2 regions of the Actinacidiphila yeochonensis CN732 genome follow, and region 2 is predicted to be linked to the other one. Evidence: riboswitches for the same ligand, from Rfam matches in the RefSeq annotation. Region 2 holds a riboswitch; the other holds the start of a gene.
The links. Region 2 has a riboswitch for glycine ahead of gcvP (aminomethyl-transferring glycine dehydrogenase). Riboswitches for the same ligand answer to the same signal wherever they lie in the genome.
Positions count from the first base shown of each region.

Region 1: it holds a riboswitch for glycine, as region 2 does, so the genes downstream of both, gcvT (glycine cleavage system aminomethyltransferase GcvT) here and gcvP (aminomethyl-transferring glycine dehydrogenase) in region 2, are expected to answer to the same signal.

Region 1 covers NZ_JQNR01000005.1:2,960,510-2,970,800, forward strand. The annotation lists gene BS72_RS24355 (hypothetical protein) at 1-1,318, shown strand, start outside; gene BS72_RS24360 (DNA adenine methylase) at 1,315-2,529, shown strand; gene BS72_RS24365 (L-serine ammonia-lyase) at 3,445-4,830, opposite strand; gene glyA (serine hydroxymethyltransferase) at 4,956-6,224, opposite strand; gene gcvH (glycine cleavage system protein GcvH) at 6,232-6,612, opposite strand; gene gcvT (glycine cleavage system aminomethyltransferase GcvT) at 6,848-7,963, opposite strand; glycine riboswitch at 8,035-8,152, opposite strand; glycine riboswitch at 8,153-8,264, opposite strand; gene BS72_RS24385 (enhanced serine sensitivity protein SseB) at 8,576-9,322, shown strand; gene BS72_RS24390 (enhanced serine sensitivity protein SseB C-terminal domain-containing protein) at 9,568-10,291, shown strand, end outside.
Region 2 covers NZ_JQNR01000005.1:4,382,056-4,392,346, reverse strand. The annotation lists gene BS72_RS29785 (PhzF family phenazine biosynthesis protein) at 1-103, shown strand, start outside; gene BS72_RS29780 (CPBP family intramembrane glutamic endopeptidase) at 257-997, opposite strand; gene BS72_RS29775 (glutamate-cysteine ligase family protein) at 1,397-2,887, opposite strand; gene BS72_RS29770 (hypothetical protein) at 3,666-4,253, shown strand; gene BS72_RS29765 (DUF5999 family protein) at 4,582-4,788, shown strand; gene gcvP (aminomethyl-transferring glycine dehydrogenase) at 5,018-7,906, opposite strand; glycine riboswitch at 7,971-8,087, opposite strand; glycine riboswitch at 8,089-8,197, opposite strand; gene BS72_RS29755 (PRC-barrel domain-containing protein) at 8,436-8,804, shown strand; gene BS72_RS29750 (DNA polymerase IV) at 8,911-10,291, opposite strand, start outside.

The DNA of each region.
Region 1 (10,291 bases), 1.4 Mb from region 2:
CCAACGCACCTTCCATGTTCCGGCTGAGGCGATCCAGGACCTGGATTCGATCCGCAAGCGAATCCGTCCGCGGGGCGACTTCGCCGCCCCGCCTGCGCCAGAGCGACTCACCGCTGCGCTGGCGATCGACGGTTCACACGTCGTTGAGCAGGTTCGTGACGGCCTGCCATCGGTCCTGTACGGGTTTGCGCAGGCCGCCGCAGCGTACGTGGACCTCGGAGTTCTGGAGTCGCAGCGGGCCGAGCGGTTTGTCGACCCGTACAAGATCGAGCGTGCGGTCAACACCGCCCTCGTGACGCTGGATCTGCCTGTCTCCGGCGCGTACACACGCGCCGACGCCGACATCGTGACCTCGTGGCGAGAGGTCATCAACGAGCTGTTTCGGCAGAAGAAGATCGACGTCAATCGCCTCGACCAGCCGCTGCTGGACCTGCTCTTCCTTCTCCACGGCGTTCCTGGGTCCCCAGCGGCTACAGTGCCGGTTAACTGCCCGACGCAGGACTGCAAGAAGGACATTCCTGTGCCACCCGCTGGTGCCGACTGCGACGCGTGCGGCGTGCACCTTTTTCCCACCGACGTGCTTCGTATCCACGAGGAGGTTGGCGAGGAGGGTACGAACCAGTCCGCTCTCGGGCGGCTCATGTCGGTGATCGAGCTGTTGGTGCTGGTCGGGCTGGCGACGCTGCTGTGGGAGCAGTCGCGCCAGAAGGCTCTGCCCATGACGCTGTTCATCGTCGATGGCCCGCTGGCCGTGTTCGGCACACCAGCAAAGCTGCGCGGGCGAGCCCTTGAGTACTTCCAAGCAATGGGCAGCACGACGCCGGGCAACGCGCCATACGTCTGTGGGATTGAGAAGTCCGGAGTTCTGGTCGACTACGCGCGCCAGCTGGCCCGGCACGACATTCTCGAACCGGGTGACCTGTTGGTATGCGACGAACTGATCATTGCGCGAGTCGTAAACGCCAACAACGCGCGGGCCTACGGCAAGGAGACATACTGGGGCCGCAAGTTCGTGTATCGGGCGCTTGATGGGCGAGTCGTCGTCCCGACCGTGCCCCCACCGGTGGGTGCACCGTATGATGCCAACGGCGGGCAAGCCGACCCGGCGGCCTACCCGACGCTGCCGGCAATCCTCGACGTGATCGACCGCACCGGTTCCTCGATGTACGTCGATGGCATCATCCCGGTGGCGGCCGCGCACGGGAAGGCCGCGTTCCCGATCGGCGTGGGCACCGATGTGCTCCGCCTCGTAGCCACCAAACGCCTCGGCCTCGACTCGACTGGTGGACAAGCGGCTCCGGTACGGTTTGCCCCATGATCGAGAATGTGGCTGTGCTGCCGGTCGCCCCCCTCCGTGATGCTCACGCTGCGCATGTTGCTGCGCCGGCAATCCCGACGCACATCCTCGACAACCCCCGCCCACTCGTTTCACCCCTCGGCGTCGTTGACCACGCGCTCATGATGAGCAGGTACCAGTCGCCCCTGCGCTACCCCGGAGCAAAGTCGTCCCTCGCGCCGGTGATCGCCCGAATCTTGGATGCCGCCAAGGGGTCGAGGGCCGTTCCGGAAATCAACCTGCTGGTCGAGCCTTTCGCCGGCGGAGCGTCGGCGTCTTTGCGACTCGTTGGCCAAGGGCTCGTCGACCGAGTGCTGCTCGCTGACGTGGATCCGTTGGTGACTGCCTTCTGGCAGACCGCGGCCGCCGATACAGAGGCGCTGATCGGCCGTATGCATGACGAGTGGACCCGATACGTCAAGCCGGGCGGAGTAGCCGCTGTCGAGCGGTGGGACTATTGGCGTTCCTGGGCGCCCGCTCGGAAAGCGAAGCCTGCCACGGTCCGACTGGAGTTGGCGACACAGTGCCTATTTCTAAACCGCACAACTTTTTCTGGAATCCTTCATGGTAAGGCAGGCCCGATCGGTGGACGCAAGCAAGCGAGCCCGTACGGCATCGGATGCCGGTGGAATCCGGAAGCGATAGAGGAACGGCTTCGATACGTCGGTCACCTGTACGACACCGGCCGGATCGTCGATGTCTGGCACAAGGACTGGCAGCAGACACTCGATGACGTGCCCAGCTACTACCCGCAGCTGATCCCGTCTCGCGTTGTTGCCTACCTCGACCCGCCCTACATCGAAAAAGCCTCGCACTTGTACCGAACCTCTTTCGACCCCCGAGGTGGATACGGCGGCGACAGGGGTGGCAAGGCGGAATCAGACGACCACATGCTCCACATGCAGCTCGCCGGATATCTGCGTACCAAGGCGCAGTTCCGCTGGTTGCTCAGCTACGACAACAACCCAATGTTGACCGAAAGCACTTGGCTCTACGCGCACGCTCGCATGACGCCTAGCCGCGTGGACCGGGAGACGCTCGGCGTACGCTCGTGGCCCTTGACGAAACGGTTGGTGAAGACGCGCTACAGCGCTAGTGGTAAGACCGGCAAGCGCGATGCTGATGAACTCCTCATCACAACCCTCCCGCCATCCACTGTCCCCGTAGATCACCAGCTGCGCGAGCTGCCTTGATTGCTGGGGGTTATCCGCCTTCCGCTACCTGTTCATCACCTTCCGTCCGTAGTTGTTCGTGCCCGCGATCCGGTTCAGCTCCGCGCAGGTCGGTGTACGGCTTGGTCAGGTAGGAGGCCGCATCTGCTGATCGGCCGCCGGCCAGGACTCGTCCGAGATCACCTGTCGGCGACGGCTGTGGTGTTGCGCGGCAGACTGAGTTGTCGGGTGATCGCCCACAGGGAGGGTCCTGCGCGTGCAGCTCGTGCACGGCTCGGTATGGGTCGCCGGTGCGGTCGGGTGGGTGGTGTTCACGGTCTTCGCCGCGCCGATGCGCGACTACCGGAGGGCTACGGCGACGGTTGGATCGGCAACTGAGACATGAGCCGCTGGGTCGACGGTTGCCACGCCGCGGCGGTTTGGCGGGCTAGAAGCGGTCGCAAGTGGCCAGCCTGCGTGAGCGATGCGTGAGCGGACGGGGTAACACGTGCCGGTTCGGACGGGATCGTGGATCACGGTGCAACGTTCTGACCTGCGGGTTCAGTACCAAATGATCGATGCTGGCAGTAGCCATCATGATCACTCTCGGGCTCGTAATGCGTAGGTCTCGGGTTGGGAGCCGGGTGGCGTCCCCAGGCAGGTCAGTGGTCGGCAGAAGCCGCGGCAGATCACTGACTGTGACTCGCTGCGGCTTCTTCCGAAGCCCGCCGCTCGACTGAGCCTGTCCACCACCATCCAGGGACTGAAGCCCGCCTCTGGACGGCGGCGGAGTCGGCGCAGCCCGAGGTCAGGGGGCCTTGCGGCCCGCGTTCGCCAGGGAGTTTTCAGGGACTTTCTGCTTCGTCCGAGGGAGTTTTCAGGGAGTTTTCGCTGTGCAAGCAGGAAAGCGCCTGACAGCTCTGAAAGACGAGACGTCGCAGGTCAGGCCCTGTTTCGTCAGCACTCGATGACGTTGACCGCGAGGCCGCCGCGGGCGGTCTCCTTGTACTTGACCTTCATGTCGGCGCCGGTCTGCTTCATCGTGCGGATCACCTTGTCGAGGGAGACGTGGTGGCGGCCGTCGCCGCGCATCGCCATGCGGGCGGCGGTGACCGCCTTGACCGCGGCCATGCCGTTGCGCTCGATGCACGGGATCTGGACCAGGCCGCCGATGGGGTCGCAGGTCAGGCCCAGGTTGTGCTCCATGCCGATCTCCGCCGCGTTCTCCACCTGCTCCGGGCTGCCGCCCAGGACCTCCGCGAGGCCGCCCGCCGCCATCGAGCAGGCCGAGCCGACCTCGCCTTGGCAGCCGACCTCGGCGCCGGAGATCGACGCGTTCTCCTTGAAGAGCATGCCGATCGCGCCGGCCGCCAGCAGGAAGCGGACCACCGCGTCGTCCTGCTCGGCCTGGGGCGCTCCGGCCGGGCAGACGAAGCGCAGGTAGTAGTGGAGGACGGCCGGGATGATGCCGGCCGCGCCGTTCGTGGGGGCCGTGACCACGCGGCCGCCCGCGGCGTTCTCCTCGTTGACGGCCATCGCGTACAGCGTCGTCCACTCCATCGCGCGGACCGCCGGGTCGCCCTCGGCCCGCAGCTGGCGGGCGGACTGCGCGGCCCGGCGGCGCACCTTCAGGCCGCCCGGCAGGATGCCCTCGCGGCTCATGCCGCGCTCCACGCACTCCCGCATGACCTGCCAGATCTCCAGCAGCCCGGCCCGGATCTCCGCCTCGGTGCGCCAGGCCAGTTCGTTCTCCAGCATCAGCGCCGAGATGGACAGTCCGGTCTCGCGGGCCAGCCGCAGCAGCTCGTCGCCGGTGCGGAACGGGTGGCGCAGCACCGTGTCGTCCAGCTTGATGCGGTCCTCGCCGACCGCGTCCTCGTCGACGACGAAGCCGCCGCCGACCGAGTAGTACGTCTTCTCCAGCAGCACCGCGCCGGCCTCGTCCCGGGCGAGCAGCCGCATCCCGTTGGCGTGGTACGGCAGCGACCGGCGGCGGTGCATCACCAGGTCGGCGTCCGGGTCGAAGGCGATCTCGTGGGCGCCCAGCAGGTTCAGCCGCCGCAGCGCGCGGACCCGGTCCACCTCGCCCTCGGCCGCCTCGGTGTCCACCGTGCGCGGGGAGTGGCCGGCCAGGCCCAGCAGGACCGCCTTGGGGGTGCCGTGGCCGTGGCCGGTGGCGCCCAGCGAACCGAACAGCTCGGCGCGGACCGAGGCGGTGTGCGCCAGCAGTCCGTCGTTCTTCAGCCGGTGGGCGAAGATCCCCGCCGCCCGCATCGGGCCGACGGTGTGCGAGCTGGACGGGCCTATCCCGATGGAGAACAGGTCGAAGACGGAGATTGCCATGTGGTGCGGCTCCTGGTGTGCGGGGGACGCCGTTGTCCCCCGGTCGGTCCGCGCGGCCGGGCCGCGCGGGGCGGTGCGCTGCCCGGGGGCGGGCCGCCGAGGCTTCGACGGCCCGCCCCCGCGGCTCACGCGTAGAGCGGGTACTGCCCGGCCAGCGCGGCCACGCGGGCGCGCAGCGGCGCCTGCTCCTCCTCGGGGAAGGAGGGGGAGCCGGTCAGCACGGCGGCGATGACGTCCGCGACCTCGCGGAAGTCGTCGGCGCCGAAGCCCCGGGTGGCCAGCGCGGGCGTGCCGATCCGCAGGCCCGAGGTGACCATGGGCGGCCGGGGGTCGTTCGGCACCGCGTTGCGGTTGACGGTGATCCCCACCGCGTGCAGCCGGTCCTCGGCCTGCTGGCCGTCCAGGGCGGACTCGCGCAGGTCCACCAGGACCAGGTGCACGTCCGTGCCGCCGGACAGCACCGACACGCCCGCCCCGGCCAGGTCCGGCTGGGACAGCCGCTCGGCCAGGATGCGGGCACCCTCCAGCGTACGGGACTGCCGGTCCTTGAACTCGTCCGTCGCCGCCGCCTTGAACGCGACCGCCTTGGCGGCGATCACGTGCTCCAGCGGGCCACCCTGCTGACCAGGGAAGACAGCGGAGTTGATCTTCTTCGCCAGCTCGGCCTTGGCCAGGATGACGCCGCCGCGCGGGCCGCCCAGCGTCTTGTGCGTGGTGGTGGTCACCACGTCCGCGTACGGCACCGGCGAGGGGTGCAGCCCCGCCGCGACGAGGCCGGCGAAGTGGGCCATGTCCACCATCAGGTAGGCGCCGACCTCGTCCGCGATCCGGCGGAACTCCGCGAAGTCCAGCTGGCGCGGGTACGCCGACCAGCCGGCCACGATCAGCTTCGGGCGCCGCTCCTTGGCCAGCCGCTCCACCTCGGCCATGTCGACCAGGCCGGTCTCGGCGTCCACGTGGTAGGCGGCCACGTCGTACAGCTTGCCGGAGAAGTTGATCCGCATGCCGTGGGTGAGGTGGCCGCCGTGCGCCAGGTCCAGCCCCAGGATGGTGTCCCCGGGGTTGAGCAGGGCGAACATCGCCGCGGCGTTGGCCTGCGCGCCGGAGTGCGGCTGCACGTTGGCCGCCTCGGCGCCGAACAGCGCCTTGACCCTGTCGATGGCGAGCTGCTCGATGACGTCGACGTGCTCGCAGCCGCCGTAGTAGCGGCGGCCGGGGTAGCCCTCGGCGTACTTGTTCGTCAGCACCGAGCCCTGGGCCTCCAGCACCGCGGTGGGCGCGAAGTTCTCGGAGGCGATCATCTCCAGGGTGGTGCGCTGACGCTCCAGCTCGGCGTCGATGGCGGCGGCGACGTCCGGGTCGAAGTCGTGCAGGGACTGGTTCAGAAGCGACATGGCGGCCTCAGCCCTCGATGAACGCGTCGTACTCGGCCTTGGAGAGCAGCTCCTCGGCCTCCCCGGAGACCCGCACCTTGAACAGCCAGCCGCCGGCGAAGGGGGCGGTGTTCACCAGCGACGGGTCGTCGGCCACGTCCTGGTTGACCTCCGTCACCTCACCGCTGACCGGCGAGTACAGCTCGCTGACGGACTTGGTCGACTCCAGCTCGCCGCAGCTCTCGCCCGCGGTGACCGACGCGCCGACCTCCGGGAGCTGGACGAAGACGACGTCACCGAGCGCGTCGGCGGCGTGCGAGGTGATCCCCACGGTGGACACGCCGTCCTCGGCGGCGTCGAGCCACTCGTGCTCCTTGCTGTAGCGCAGCTGCTCAGGGTTGATGGTCATGGCGCGAATTCTCCCGGATATGGAGGTGTGGGTACGGCCGCGCGGGCCACGGACGGCGCACGCGGCGGTCGGGTGGGGGGAGGTGGGGCTTTCGGTACGAGCCCGCCGGCGCGCCGCCGGTGGGAGCCGGGCGGGGGACGCGGACGGCGGGCTCAGACGGAACCGGCCGGTGGCCGGTCCGGCGATCGACCGGTGGCCGGTCCGGTGACCGGTCGGTGACCGGACCAGCCACCGGTCAGCGGGCGCGCTTGTAGAACGGCAGCGCCACCACGGAGTGCGGCTCGTGGGAGCCGCGGATGTCCACGGCCACCCCGGACGTGCCCTGCTCGGTGTGGGCGGCGTCGACGTACGCCATCGCGATCGGCACCCCGAGGGTCGGGGAGGGCGCGCCGGAGGTGACCTCGCCGATCACCGCGCCGGCCGCGTCCACCACCGGGAAGCCGGCCCGCGGCACCCGCCGGCCCTCGGCGACCAGGCCGACCAGGGTGCGCGGCGGGACCTCCGCGGCCCGGGCGGCCGCGGCCAGCAGCGCCTCACGCCCGACGAAGTCGCCCGGCTTGTCGAACTTCACGACCCGGCCCAGGCCCGCGTCGAAGGGCGTCACCGAGGCGGTCAGCTCGTGGCCGTACAGCGGCATGCCGGCCTCCAGCCGGAGGGTGTCGCGGCAGGACAGCCCGCAGGGGACCAGGCCGTGCGGCGCGCCCGCCTCGGTCAGCGCCTGCCACAGCTTCTCGGCGTCGCCCGGCGCCACGAACAGCTCGAAGCCGTCCTCGCCGGTGTAGCCCGTGCGGGCGATCATCGCCGGCACGCCCGCGACCACGCCCGGCAGCCCGGCGTAGTAGCGCAGGGAGTCCAGGTCGGCGTCGGTGAGGGAGGCCAGGATGGCCGGCGCCTGCGGGCCCTGGACGGCGAGCAGCGCGTACGCGTCGCGGTCGTCGCGCACCTCGGCGTCGAACCCGGCCGCGCGCAGCGCCAGCGTGTCCAGCACCGTCTGGGCGTTGGAGGCGTTGGCCACGACCAGGTACTCCTGGTCGCCGGTCCGGTACACGATCAGGTCGTCGAGGATGCCGCCGTCGGGCGCGCACACCATCGTGTAGCGGGCCCGGCCCACCGCCAGCGCCGACAGGTGGCCGACCAGCGCGTGGTCCAGCGCCTGTCCGGCCTGCGGCCCGGTGACGGCGATCTCGCCCATGTGCGAGAGGTCGAAGAGGCCGGCCCGGGTGCGCACGGCCTGGTGCTCCTCGCGCTCGCTGGCGTAGCGCAGCGGCATGTCCCAGCCGGCGAAGTCGGTCATGGTGGCGCCCAGGGCGCGGTGCAGCGCGTCGAGCGCGGTCCTGCGGGGCTCGCTCATGGGGTTGTGGACTCCCAGGTGTGACGGTCGGATGGCGGCCGGTACGGGCCGGACGAGGGGCCCTCGGTCCGGCCTCCCCATCTGTCATCGGAACCTGAGAGGTTCACCGTGAACCCGGCGAGGGGCCACGGTTTGCACCTTGGGTGGGAGCGGGGCCCGGGGGCGCACCGCTCCGCTTTTCAGATCTGCCTCGCCCGCGCGGTATCTGTGCCTGAGAGATTCAAGGGAGGGCTTGCTCCTTCGGCGCCGGGCCCGCCGCCGTACCGGCCGGCTGGTCCCGGAACTCTCCCGCGCGGCCTCGAACGGCCGTTATGCAGATGTCTGGCCTCATCATTGCACGTCGCCCCGGGGCCCCGCCCGCCCGGCCCGCCCGGCCGGCCCGCCGGACAGCGGCCCGTCGTCCGGCAGCGGTCCGGCAGCGCTCCGGCCTCCGCCGGGCAGCGGCGCGGCGAGGGCCGAGCCGGCTCCACCCCGACCGGTCCGCACCCCTCCGTGTCCCTTCATGCTCCTCCGCGCCCGTCCGGAAGCACCCGGTCGGCGGCATCCCCCGCGGGCCCCGGGCCGGATAGGGTTTCCCGCGCACGTGACGGACAAGCGCGGACAAGGGTGGGTATGGAGAATCCGGCGCCGTACATATGGCCGGCCAACGAGCTGGAAGAGGTGCTGAGCGCCAGCCTGGGCAACCCCGCGGCCACGCCCAGGCTGCTGGAGGTGCTCGGCCGCTCGCACGTGTGGGTGCCGCTGCCGAACGGCGGCAGCCCGGACTCGGTCGAACTCGACCTGCCCACGATGGAGCTGGGCGGCGCGCTGTTCGTGCCGGTGTTCAGCTCCGAGCAGCAGTTCCGGCTGGCCGCCGAAGGCATGTCGTGCACGGTGGCGCCGGTCCAGGAGTTCGCCCGCGGCCTGCCGCCGCAGCTGGGCATCGCGGTCAACCCCGGCGGCGCGGTCGGGGTGCCGCTGCCGCCCGCGGCCGTGGCCCGGCTGTGCCGGCCCGCGGCGGGGGAGCGCGGCGCGGAGACCGCTTCCGGCGCGCGGGTGCGGCTGTGGGAGCCGGACCACGAGAGCGAACCGGTGGACTTCCTGGCCGCGGCGGCCGGCGAGTTCGCGGTGACCCCGGTGGTGCTCAGCGCCCGGCGGGCCATGGCGGTGGTCGAGGACGACCCGCCGGCGCTCTTCGTCGGGGTCGAGCTGGACGGCTGGCAGGAGGGCGACCGGGCCGCCGCCCTGGACGCGCTGGGCCGGGCCGCGGGCACCGCGCTGCCGCCCTGGCCGGTCCACCTGATCCTCCTGGACCTGGCCCAGGACCCGGTCGGCGACTGGATGCTCGACAGGGTGCAGCCGTTCTTCACCCGCGACTGAGCCCGCGACTGAGCCCGGGCCCGGGGCCGGGTCCCCGACGGACCCGGTCCCGGGCCGGGCGGCGCGCGGAACCCGCGGACGGGGACCGGCGCACACCCGGTGGGCCGGGCACGTTCAGCGGACCTGTACGCGCCGTATATCCGGAAGCGGTTGAGTCGGTCGACGTTCCACCGCGAACCCCCACCTGATTTGATGGCGGGCGACGTGAGGTGAACGCAAGGACGAGGGGAAAGGGGCGGTCCCACGTGATCGCGGGCGCGCAAGGCGGTGCGGCGCCGGCCGGCCAGGTGGAGCAGTCGCTGCTCCAGGTGGCACCCGGCCGGTTCGACGCATACGAGAACCTGCTCGCGTCGCTGGCCGAGGGCCAGGTGTGGATGCTGCTCTGGCACGGCTCGCCGGGCTCACCGGACGCGCGGTACGGCTCCATGCAACTGGACGGGTACGGCTACACGCCCTGCTTCAGCTCGCCGCGCGAGCTGGCCGCCAGCGGGTGGAACCGCGACCACGAGGTGGTCTCCGGCCGCGAGATCGCCCAGTGCCTCTACCCCGACCGGCTCGGCCTGTGGATCAACCCGCACGCGGCCGGCGGCGGGATCGGCGTGCCCTGGGCCGACCTGCGCCGGGTGGCGGTCGGCCTCGACGTGCTGCCGGCCGGGCCGCTCCAGATCGGCGAGCCCTCCCTGCCGCTGCCCGAGTTCCACGCCCTGCTCGCCCAGGCCGCCCACCGCACACCCGTCGTGCGCGGCCTGCGCCAGGCGTGGGTGCAGCCGGTCCTGGGCGAGCCGTACCTGGCCGTCGGCGTGGAGGTGCACGACGGCGCCCCGCAGGCGGCGGAGTCGGTGCGGATGATGATGCAGCAGGCGGTGGCCGGGGTGCCCGACGGCGTCGCCGTCTCCACGGTGTCGCTGGCCGACCCGTACGACCCCGTGGCCCTGTGGATGCGTACCTTCGGCCGGCCCATCTTCGACC
Region 2 (10,291 bases):
GGCCCGCGGCGGCTTCGTCCGCACCAGGCTGCGCGGCGACCGGGTGGAGCTGTCCGGCAGCGCGGTGACCGTGATCGACGGCGAGCTGCACGCGGTGCCGTAGCGGCGCGGACGTCTGCGGGGCATCGGTGGACGTGAGCGGACGTCGGGGGGACATCGGGGGGCATCGGTCGGTGTGAGCGGACGCCGGGGGGCTGAGCGTCGGTGGACGCGAGCGGACGTCGGGGCGGGAAGGGGAGGCGGGCGGCGCGGCCGCTCAGCCGGTGGGCAGCCAGCCGACCTTGCCGGCCAGCAGCGCGTAGCCGACGAAGGCCACGGAGTCGATCAGCGAGTGGGCGGCGACCAGCGGGCCGATCCGGCCCCAGCGCCGGTAGAGCAGCACGAACACCGTGCCCATCACCATGTTCCCGACCATGCCGCCGAGCCCCTGGTAGAGGTGGTACGAGCCGCGCAGTACCGCGCTGCCGGCCAGCGAGGCGCGCGGGCTCCAGCCCAGCTGGTCCAGTCGCCGCAGCAGGTAGCCGACGACGATGACCTCTTCGAGGACCGCGTTCTGCACGGCGGAGGCGATCAGTACCGGGATGCGCCACCACACGGCGGGCAGCGACTCGGGTACGACGGTGAGGTTGAAGCCCGCGGCCCGCACGCCCAGGTAGAACGCCAGGCCGGTGCCGCCGATCACCGCCGCGATCACCGCGCCCCGGGCCAGGTCGCGACCCGGCTGGCGGCGGTCGAAGCCGATCGCCGGCATGCCGACCCGCTCCCGGGCCAGCAGGTGGGCGACGAGCGCGACCGGGGCCAGCGCGGTGGCGATGGCGAAGACCTGCCACGCGAGGTCGAGCCACGGGCGGCCGGGGGCCTGGGAGCCGACGAGGGTCGCCGCCTGGTTCTTCAGCGCTCCGGGACGGGTCACCGAGCCGATGAAGCTGATCACGGCGGAGATCCCGCTGGCGCCCAGCGACAGCGCCAGGACGATCAGCGTCTCACTGCGCAGCATCCGCTCCGGGAGGGGCGACGGCGCCTCGACGTCCTGCTGTACCTGCGCCTGCACGCGGTCCTCCCGTGCTCTCGTCCCGCGGCGGCCCGCGCCCGCCCCTGCGCCCGTGTCTCCCCCTGCTGAGGGACACGATACGTCCGGGGCACGGTGCGACGATCATGTCCGCCCGCGGCCCGGCCGGCGCACCCGCCCCGCTCGCGGCGGGGCCTGCCGGGTGCGCCGGGCGAGCTTATGCGACGTACCTGGGAACACCGTGCGCGGGCGCCCGCCGGACGCGCCGGGGCGCGCGGTCGTGGTGGTCGCGCGCCGCCCGGCGCGGCGGTGGGGACCCGGGGTCAGCAGGGGCGTTCCGGAGGGCTGAGCGGGCCGCTCGCGGGACCGGAGCGGCCCGCCCGCCGATCAGGACGGTGTCGGCCAGGTGTGCACGGGGTCGCCGCCCGCGGAGTACTCCCGGTAGTGCTGCGTCATGGCGGCCAGCGCGGCCCGCCGGTCCAGGCCGCGGTCCATGTAGTGGTGGAAGGTGCGGGCCTGCCACTCGGCGCCGTTGGTCCGACGCCGGCAGCGCTGCTCGATGATGCCGAGGTAGAGGTCGCGGTCGCCGCGGTCGATGCCCCAGGCGTCCAGTCCCGCCGCGGCCAGCGGCAGCAGCTCGTCCAGGACCAGCTCCACCGCCGGCACCTCCACCGGGGTGCCGCGGCCGCGCGGCCACCGGAGGACGGCGCCGATGCCGTCACGGCACGCGGCGTCGAAGTTCTCGGCGGCGACGCCGAACGGCAGCCGCTGCCACACCGGCCGCGCGGTGTCGGACAGCGCCCGCACCAGCCCGTAGTAGAACGCGGCGTTGGCCAGCACGTCGGCGACGGTGGGGCCGGCGGGCATGACCCGGTTCTCCACCCGCAGGTGCGGCACGCCGTCGACGACCCCGTACACCGGCCGGTTCCAGCGGTAGATGGTGCCGTTGTGCAGGTTCAGCTCGTGGAGTTTCGGCACCCCGCCCTCGTCGAGCACCCGCAGCGGGTCCTCCTCGTCGCAGATGGGCAGCAGCGCCGGGAAGTAGCGGACGTTCTCGGCGAACAGGTCGGTGGCCGAGTCGACCCACCGCTCGCCGAACCAGGTCAGCGGCCGGACTCCCTGGGCGCGCAGCTCCTCCGGCCGGGTGTCGGTGGCCTGCTGGAACAGCAGCGGGCGGGTCTCGCGCCACAGCTCGCGCCCGAACAGGAACGGCGAGTTGGCGCCGACCGCGATCTGCGCGCCGGCGATGGCCTGGGCGGCGTTCCACACGTCCGCGAACCTGCCCGGTGTGACCTGGAGGTGCATCTGCGTCGACGTGCACGCGGCCTCGGGGGCGATGGACGCGGAGGTGTACACCAGGTGCTCCACGCCCTTGATGTCCAGCGTGATGTCCTCGCCGCGCATCGCCAGGATGCGCTCGTTGAGCAGGGTGTAGCGGTCGGCGCGGGAGAGGTTCGCGCTGACCAGGTCCTGGGCCTGGAGGGTCGGCAGGATGCCGACCATGACGATGCGGGCGCCCACCTCGCCGGCCATCCGGTCCGCGTACCCGAGCCCGGTGCGCAGTTCCTCGGCGAGCCGGTCCATGACACGGCCGGAAAGCGGGTGCGGGGCGATGTTCACCTCGATGTTGAACTGCGCCAGCTCGGTCTGGAAATCACGGCTCGCGATGCGCTCCAGGACCTCTTCGTTCATCATCCGGGGAAGCCCGTCGGAATCCGCGAGATTCAATTCGATCTCAAGGCCCATGAGATTGCGGGCGCGATCGAACCGCTTCTCGTCCAGCAGTCGCTCCAGTCCCTCCAGACACTGCCGGAGCTTGTGCCGGTACATCCTGCGGTCAGCCAGGTCGAATGCCCCGGCCGTGACCATCTGCCCCATCGAGGCATCCTTCCCTGAAACGGCGTGCACCAGCGCCGCGGACACCGCCCGCGCGGTGGAACCGGTCCGGCGGACCGTGCCCGCGAACCGCTGGAAGGGCTGGTGCGAACGGCCTCGGCGAGCCGTCCTCACCGGAGGATGCCCCGCCCGGCTGATCCATAACGCATCGGCCGGGGGCCGTACCCGATACGCTGGGGGCGGCGGAACGCGACGGGCATGTTCCAGTAGCACATTCCACCTGACTGGCCGGTGGCAATTCACCGCCGCGACCACCGATCATTTTCGGCCGTCCACAGCCCGTGCACATTCGCAGCACGCACTCCGCACGCTGCTGGAATACCGTCCGGAAGTCCGGTGAGAACGGCGCGTCATCGTCTTGCCGGTAATGCCGGCGACTGCTAGGCGAAACACGGACCGAACAAAGTTCGTATAAACTTCGCACACCAGGCGGATGAAGTCCGCCGCCGCGGAACGGGATTGAGCAGTAACCCTCGCACGGTACTGACCGCAACCGTCCGCAAGCCGTCCGCAAGCGCCGCCACCATCCCCCCGGTCGCCCCAGGGCGAACCGGACCCAGCCCCGGCTCGACCCGCTCACCCCGGCTCACCCTGGCCAGAACCGCGCACCACGCCGCACCACCCCGCGCGACGCCGCACCACGCCGCACCTCTGCGCGCGACGCCGCGCGACGCCGCTTTTCTGCGGCACCCCTCCGCATCACCGCGCCACCCGCCCCGCCTGCGCCCCGCACCACGTGTCTCCAGTGAGAGGCGACATCATGCCGCTGATTGTGCCCCCAGCACCCGCACCCGCACTGCTGAGCGTCCTGGCCGCGCTCAGTTCCCCCTCCGCCGTCCGGGAGGCGAGGACGCCCGCACTGCGTACCGCGGAGGGTCCGCTCGACGCCGACCATCCGCTGCCGGTGCACGTGTTCGAGCCGGCGTCGGTCCCCGGCGGGCTGCCCCAGGCGCGGTTGGCCGGCTGGCGTTTCCATATCCGGTCGGGCGCGGTCGTGGTGGCGGCGGGCGAGACCGTCCTGACGGCGGACGGCTGGGTGTTCTCGCGGTTCGCCGAGGGCCCCTACCTGGCGTCCACGGAACGGGCGTTGGGGCAGGCGGACGCGCTGCCGGACACCTACCAGCCGCATCTGCTGTCGGTGCCGTCGATGTACATGATGGCGCTGTGGCTGCACACGGTGCCGCGCACCGACGCGGCGACGGCCCAGCCGGACCCCGCCGACCTTCTGGTGCCGCTCGCCCCGGCCCCGCCGGGGATCGCCGCGCACCGCGTCTACCGGATGGTGGAGCTCGCCCCGGTGCTCAGCGTGTGGCTGGCGCCGCCTCCGCTGGCCGGCTCGCCCGCCTGAGCACGCGGGCGGTCACGAACGGCCGCGAGCGGTCGAGATCGGTCGCGAGCGGCGTCGGCCGAGGGCTTGGTGCGAAGGCGCCGGACCGCGCGCACAGCGGCTCCCTCCCCTCCCGTTCGGAGGGGAGGGAGCCGCTGAGTGTACGCAACCGCCCGCGCGGGTGACGCGTCGTGCCCTAAAGGGGATCGCATCGGTGAAATACCTGCGGAGCGAGCGCCGCGGGGCAACACTGGGAGCGCCGCACCACGAGACGGGGGAGCAGATGAACCACTCAGGCGAGGCGGGCGCAAGCGCCGTCGGCCTCTCGCAGCGAAAGACCACACACACCATGTGCAACCACCAGCCGCAGTGCCCCACAGCCGAGTGCTCCGACCGGGAGGCGGCCGCGATCGTCGCCCACCACCCGGAGCAGGGCTGGAGCCTGCTGTGCAACGGCGTGCTGGTCTTCGAGGACACCGGCGAGCTGCTGCCGGACGGCAAGATCATCGCGCCGCACCGCCCGGTCTCCGCCGGGCGCGTCACCACGGCGGCCTGAGGCCCGACCCCCGCCGGTGCGCGCCGGGCGTTCCGTTGGGCACCCGGCCGCGGGCCGGGACGTCCACCCGGGTCGCGGGACTCCAGCCGGTCCCCCGCTCGTGGGGGGACCGGCTGGAGCCCTGCCCGGGGCCGGGCATGGCGGACACGCTGCGGGCCCGGCCCCGGACGCCCCGGAGGGCGGCGCGGACCCGGGCCCGGACGGCGGCGCCGGGAAGGCGCCTGCCCTGTCAGCCCTCGAACGCCTCCGGCGGCGGGCAGGAGCAGACCAGGTTGCGGTCGCCGAAGGCGCCGTCGATGCGGCGCACCGGCGGCCAGTACTTGTCCGCGGCCTTCACACCCTCCGGGAAGGCCGCCTCCTGCCGGGTGTAGGCGTGCTCCCACTTCCCCGCCAGGACGGCGGAGGTGTGCGGGGCGCCGCGCAGCGGGTTGTCCTCGGCCGGCCACCGGCCCTCGGCGACCTTGTCGATCTCGCGCCGGATGGCGGCCATCGCGTCGCAGAACCGGTCGAGTTCGGCCAGGTCCTCGCTCTCGGTGGGCTCGATCATCAGCGTGCCGGCCACCGGGAAGGACATCGTCGGGGCGTGGAAGCCGTAGTCGATGAGCCGCTTGGCGACGTCGTCGACGGTCACCCCGGTCTCCTTGGTGAGCTGCCGCAGGTCGATGATGCACTCGTGGGCGACCAGCCCGCCGGGGCCGGTGTAGAGCACCGGGTAGTGCGGCTCCAGCCGCTTGGCGACGTAGTTGGCGCTGAGGACGGCGACCTGCGTGGCCTTCTTGAGCCCCTCGGCGCCCATCAGCCGGACGTAGGTCCAGGAGATCGGCAGGATGCCGGCCGAGCCCCAGGGCGCCGCCGCGATCGGGCCGACACCGGTGGCCGGGCCGGCCTCGGGCTGGAGCGGGTGGTTGGGCAGGTGCGGTGCCAGGTGGGCGCGCACGGCCACCGGGCCGACGCCGGGGCCGCCGCCGCCGTGCGGGATGCAGAACGTCTTGTGCAGGTTCAGGTGGGACACGTCGGCCCCGAACCGGCCCGGCTGGGCCAGGCCGACCAGCGCGTTGAGGTTGGCGCCGTCGACGTACACCTGGCCGCCCGCGTCGTGGACGGCGGCGCACACCTCGGTGATGTGCTCCTCGAACACGCCGTGCGTGGAGGGGTAGGTCACCATCAGCACGGCGAGTTCGTCGCGGTGCTGCTCGATCTTCGCGCGCAGGTCCGCGACGTCGACGTCGCCGTCCTCGCTGGTCTTGACGACCACCACGCGCATGCCGGCCATCACGGCGCTGGCCGCGTTGGTGCCGTGCGCGGAGGACGGGATGAGGCAGACCGTGCGCTGGGTGTCGCCGTTGGCACGGTGGTAGGCGCGCACCGCCAGCAGCCCGGCCAGTTCGCCCTGGGAGCCCGCGTTGGGCTGCAGGCTGACCTTGTCGTAGCCGGTGACGGCGGCGAGCTGGTCCTCCAGGCCGTGGATGAGCTCCAGGTACCCGGCCGCCTGCTCGGCGGGCGCGAAGGGGTGCAGGGCACCGAACTCCGGCCAGGTGACCGGCTCCATCTCGGTGGTCGCGTTGAGCTTCATCGTGCACGACCCGAGCGGGATCATTCCCCGGTCCAGGGCGTAGTCGCGGTCGGCGAGGCGGCGCAGGTAGCGCAGCATCGCGGTCTCGCTGCGGTGCTCGTGGAAGACCGGGTGGGTGAGGTACGGCTCGGTGCGCTCCAGCGCGGACGGCAGCGCGTCCGGGGTGGCCGCGTCCAGCGCGTCGAGGTCGGCCTCGGGCGCGCCGAAGGCGGCCAGCACGGCGGTGAGCTGGGCGCGGGTGGTGGTCTCGTCGCAGGAGAGGCCGACGTGGTCGGCGTCGATGGGCCGCAGGTTGACGCCCCGCTCGCGGGCGGCGGCCACGATGTCCGCGGCCCGGCCGGGCACGGTGGCGGTGAGGGTGTCGAAGAACGCCTCCTCGGCCAGCTCCACCCCGGCGGCGCGCAGCCCCGCGGCGAGCACGGCCGCGTACCGGTGGGTACGGCGGGCGATGGCGGCCAGCCCGTCCGGGCCGTGGTAGACGGCGTACATGCCGGCCATGACGGCCAGCAGCACCTGCGCGGTGCAGATGTTGCTGGTGGCCTTCTCCCGGCGGATGTGCTGCTCGCGGGTCTGGAGCGCCAGCCGGTAGGCGGGGTTGCCGTCGGCGTCCACGGAGACGCCGACCAGCCGGCCGGGCAGGTTGCGCGCGTACGCCTCGCGGACGGCCATGTAGCCGGCGTGCGGGCCGCCGAAGCCCATGGGGACGCCGAAGCGCTGCGTGGTGCCCACCGCGATGTCCGCGCCCAGGGCGCCGGGCGAGGTCAGGAGGGTCAGCGCCAGCAGGTCGGCGGCCACGGTGACGACGGCGCCCAGCTCGTGGGCCTGCTCGACGACCGGCCGCAGGTCCCGTACGGCGCCCCCGGCGCCCGGGTACTGCAGCAGCACGCCGAAGACGCCGCGCTCGGCGACCTCGGCCGGGATGCCCTGTGAGAGGTCGGCGGTGACGACCTCGACGCCCGTCGGTTCCGCGCGGGTGCGCACCACGGCCAGGGTCTGCGGGAAGGTGTCGGCGTCGACCAGGAAGACGCCGTTCTTGACCTTGCCGACCCGGCGGGACAGCGCCATCGCCTCGGCCGCGGCGGTGCCCTCGTCCAGCAGCGAGGCGCCGGAGGTGGGCAGGCCGGTGAGGTCGGCGACGACGGTCTGGAAGTTCAGCAGCGCCTCCAGCCGGCCCTGGGAGATCTCCGGCTGGTACGGCGTGTACGCCGTGTACCAGGACGGGTTCTCCATGACGTTGCGCAGGATCACCGGCGGGGTGAAGGTGCCGTAGTAGCCGAGGCCGATCATGGGCGCCAGGACCTGGTTGCGGCCGGCCAGGGCGCGCAGTTCGGCCAGCACCTCGGCCTCGGTGACGGCCGGCGGCAGGGCGAGCGCCTCGGCGCTCTTGATGGTGTCCGGGACGGCGGCGGCGGTCAGCTCGTCCAGCGAGCCGTAGCCGACCTGGGCGAGCATCTTGTCCAGCGCCCCGGTGTCGGGGCCGATGTGCCGGGAAGCGAAGGGCACGCCTGCTTCCAGCTCGGCGAGGGGGATGGGGCGTTCGCTCATTGCGGGGGCCTCCTGGTCTGCGACGGCCATCGGGGGTGCCGTGCCGGCCGGCACCCGTGCGGCCTCCCCCTCTGTCAGAGAACCTGAGAGCTTCACCCCCCGCTGCCGGGCGGCTTTCCCCGTCGGTGAGGACACACCCGGCGGCCGCTTCGCTTCCGGGCTGTCCTGCTTTCCAGAGTGACCTCACCCGCGCGGTACGGATGCCTGAGAGATTCCGGGGAGGAGTTGCTCCTTCGGCGCCCCACCCCGCCCGACCGTCGGGGCTGGTGAGGACTCTCCCGCACGGGCTATGCGGCCGCGTCCAGCCTATCAGCGCCCGGCCGGCGAGGCTGTGGCGGCCGGGCGCCGCGGACGACGTCAGGCCTGGTGGAGGCGCTGGTCGGACGCCGGCCGGGGACGCCCGCGCGGCGAACGGGCGGCGGGACGGCGGGGCGGTCCCTGATCGGTGCCGGCTCGGCCCCGACTCGACAGGGCCCGGGATGTGGCTTTGGGTGGAGTCAGCAGCTGTCACCCGTGGGTTGGAGGAGTCGTGCAGACCGACATCGATCCGCGCAGCCTGATAGGACGCCGGGCCCTCGACAGCGACGGGGCGAGGATCGGCACGGTGGACGAGGTGTACCTCGACGACGCCACCGGCTCGCCGGAGTGGGCTGCGGTGCGCACCGGCCTGTTCACCCGCGACGCCTTCGTGCCGCTGGGGCCCAGCGAGCTGGTCGACGGGCAGCTGCGGGTGCCGTTCCGCAAGGCACTCATCAAGGACGCGCCCGACTTCGGTGTCGGCCGCCACCTCTCGCCGGAGCAGGAGCTCCAGCTCTACCACCACTACGGGATGGACGTGCCGCGCTCGGGCCCCGATCCGGCGGCCAGGGACTTCGGCGAGCTGGCGGGCGGCGACTGACCCGCCCTCTCCCCCTGGCCCCTGTCTCCCCACCCCGTCTCCCCACCCGAATCCGCCGGCCGCCCCGCAGCGACCGGGACACCGCGCGGACCCGCCCGGACGGGCGCTACCGCGCCGGACCCGGACCCGTGCCCGGACCCGGCTCCGCCGCCGGCCCCGCCGCCGCGGCCGGGTCCGCGGTCGCCGCCGGCTCGGCGGCCAGGGGCAGCGGCTCGCTGTGCTCCAGCCCGGGATCGTCGGCGGGGAAGGTGCGGACCCGTCCGGGCCGGGTGTCGCTCGGTACCTCGAAGCGGACGGTGACCCGTCCGACACCGCTGCCCTGCACCCACCCCGGCCCGTACTCCGTGTGGGTGACGTCCTGGCCGGGGAGCCAGCGGGCCGACCGCTCGGGCTGCGGCGGGGGGCTCGCGGGCAGGTCGACGACGGACCCACCCGCGCCGGCGCCGCCCGCCGCCCGGGCGTCGCTCTGCGCGAAGAGGTCCTCCTGGGTGAAGTCGGCCAGCCCTGCCACACCGACACCCAGCAGCCGCACCCCGCCGGTGGTGTCCACCGACTCCGCCAGCCGCCGCGCGGTCTCCCGCACCACCGACGCGTCGTCCGTGGGGGCGCGCAGCGTCTCGGAGCGGGTGAGGGTGGAGAAGTCGTACCGGCGCACCTTCACCACCACCGTGCGGCCGGACCGGCCGGCGCCGCGCAGCCGCTGGACGCAGCGCTCGGCGAGCCGGTCGATCTCGTAGCGGACGTGGGCGCGGTCGGTGAGGTCGCTGTCGTAGGTGTCCTCGACGGAGACGGACTTCGCGTCGCGCTCGGCGACCACCGGCCGGTTGTCCACCCCGGCCGCCATCGCGAACAGCCCGCCGCCGTGCGCCTTGCCCAGCAGCCGCACCAGCTCGGGCTCCCCCGCCTGGGTGATCTCGCCGACGGTGAGGATGCCCGCCCGGCGCAGGTGCTCGGCGGTGGCCGGGCCGACCCCGGGCAGGGTGCGCACCGGCATCGGGTCGAGCAGCGCCTGCTCGCTGCCGGGCTCCACGACGACCAGGCCGTCCGGCTTGGCCTTCTCCGAGGCGATCTTGGCCAGCAGCTTGGAGCCGGCCAGCCCCACGGAGGCGGTCAGGCCGGTGGCGGCCCGGATCTCGGCCCGCAGCCGCCGGGCGACGCTCCTGGGGTCCTCCGCGGCTCCTGGCGCCGCCTCCAGGTCGACGAACGCCTCGTCGACGCTCAGCGGCTCCACCAGCGGCGACGCCGCGCCGAGCAGGGCCATGACGATGCCGCTGACGCGCCGGTAGATGCCGAAGCGCGGGTAGAGGTAGGCGGCGTTCGGCGCCAGCCGACGGGCGTGGGCGGTGGCCATGGCGGAATGGACGCCGTGCACGCGTGCCTCGTAGGACGCGGTCGACACCACGCCCCGGGGGCCGAGGCCGCCGACGACGACCGGCTTGCCGCGCAGGCTGGGCTTGGACGCCTGCTCCACCGAGGCGAAGAACGCG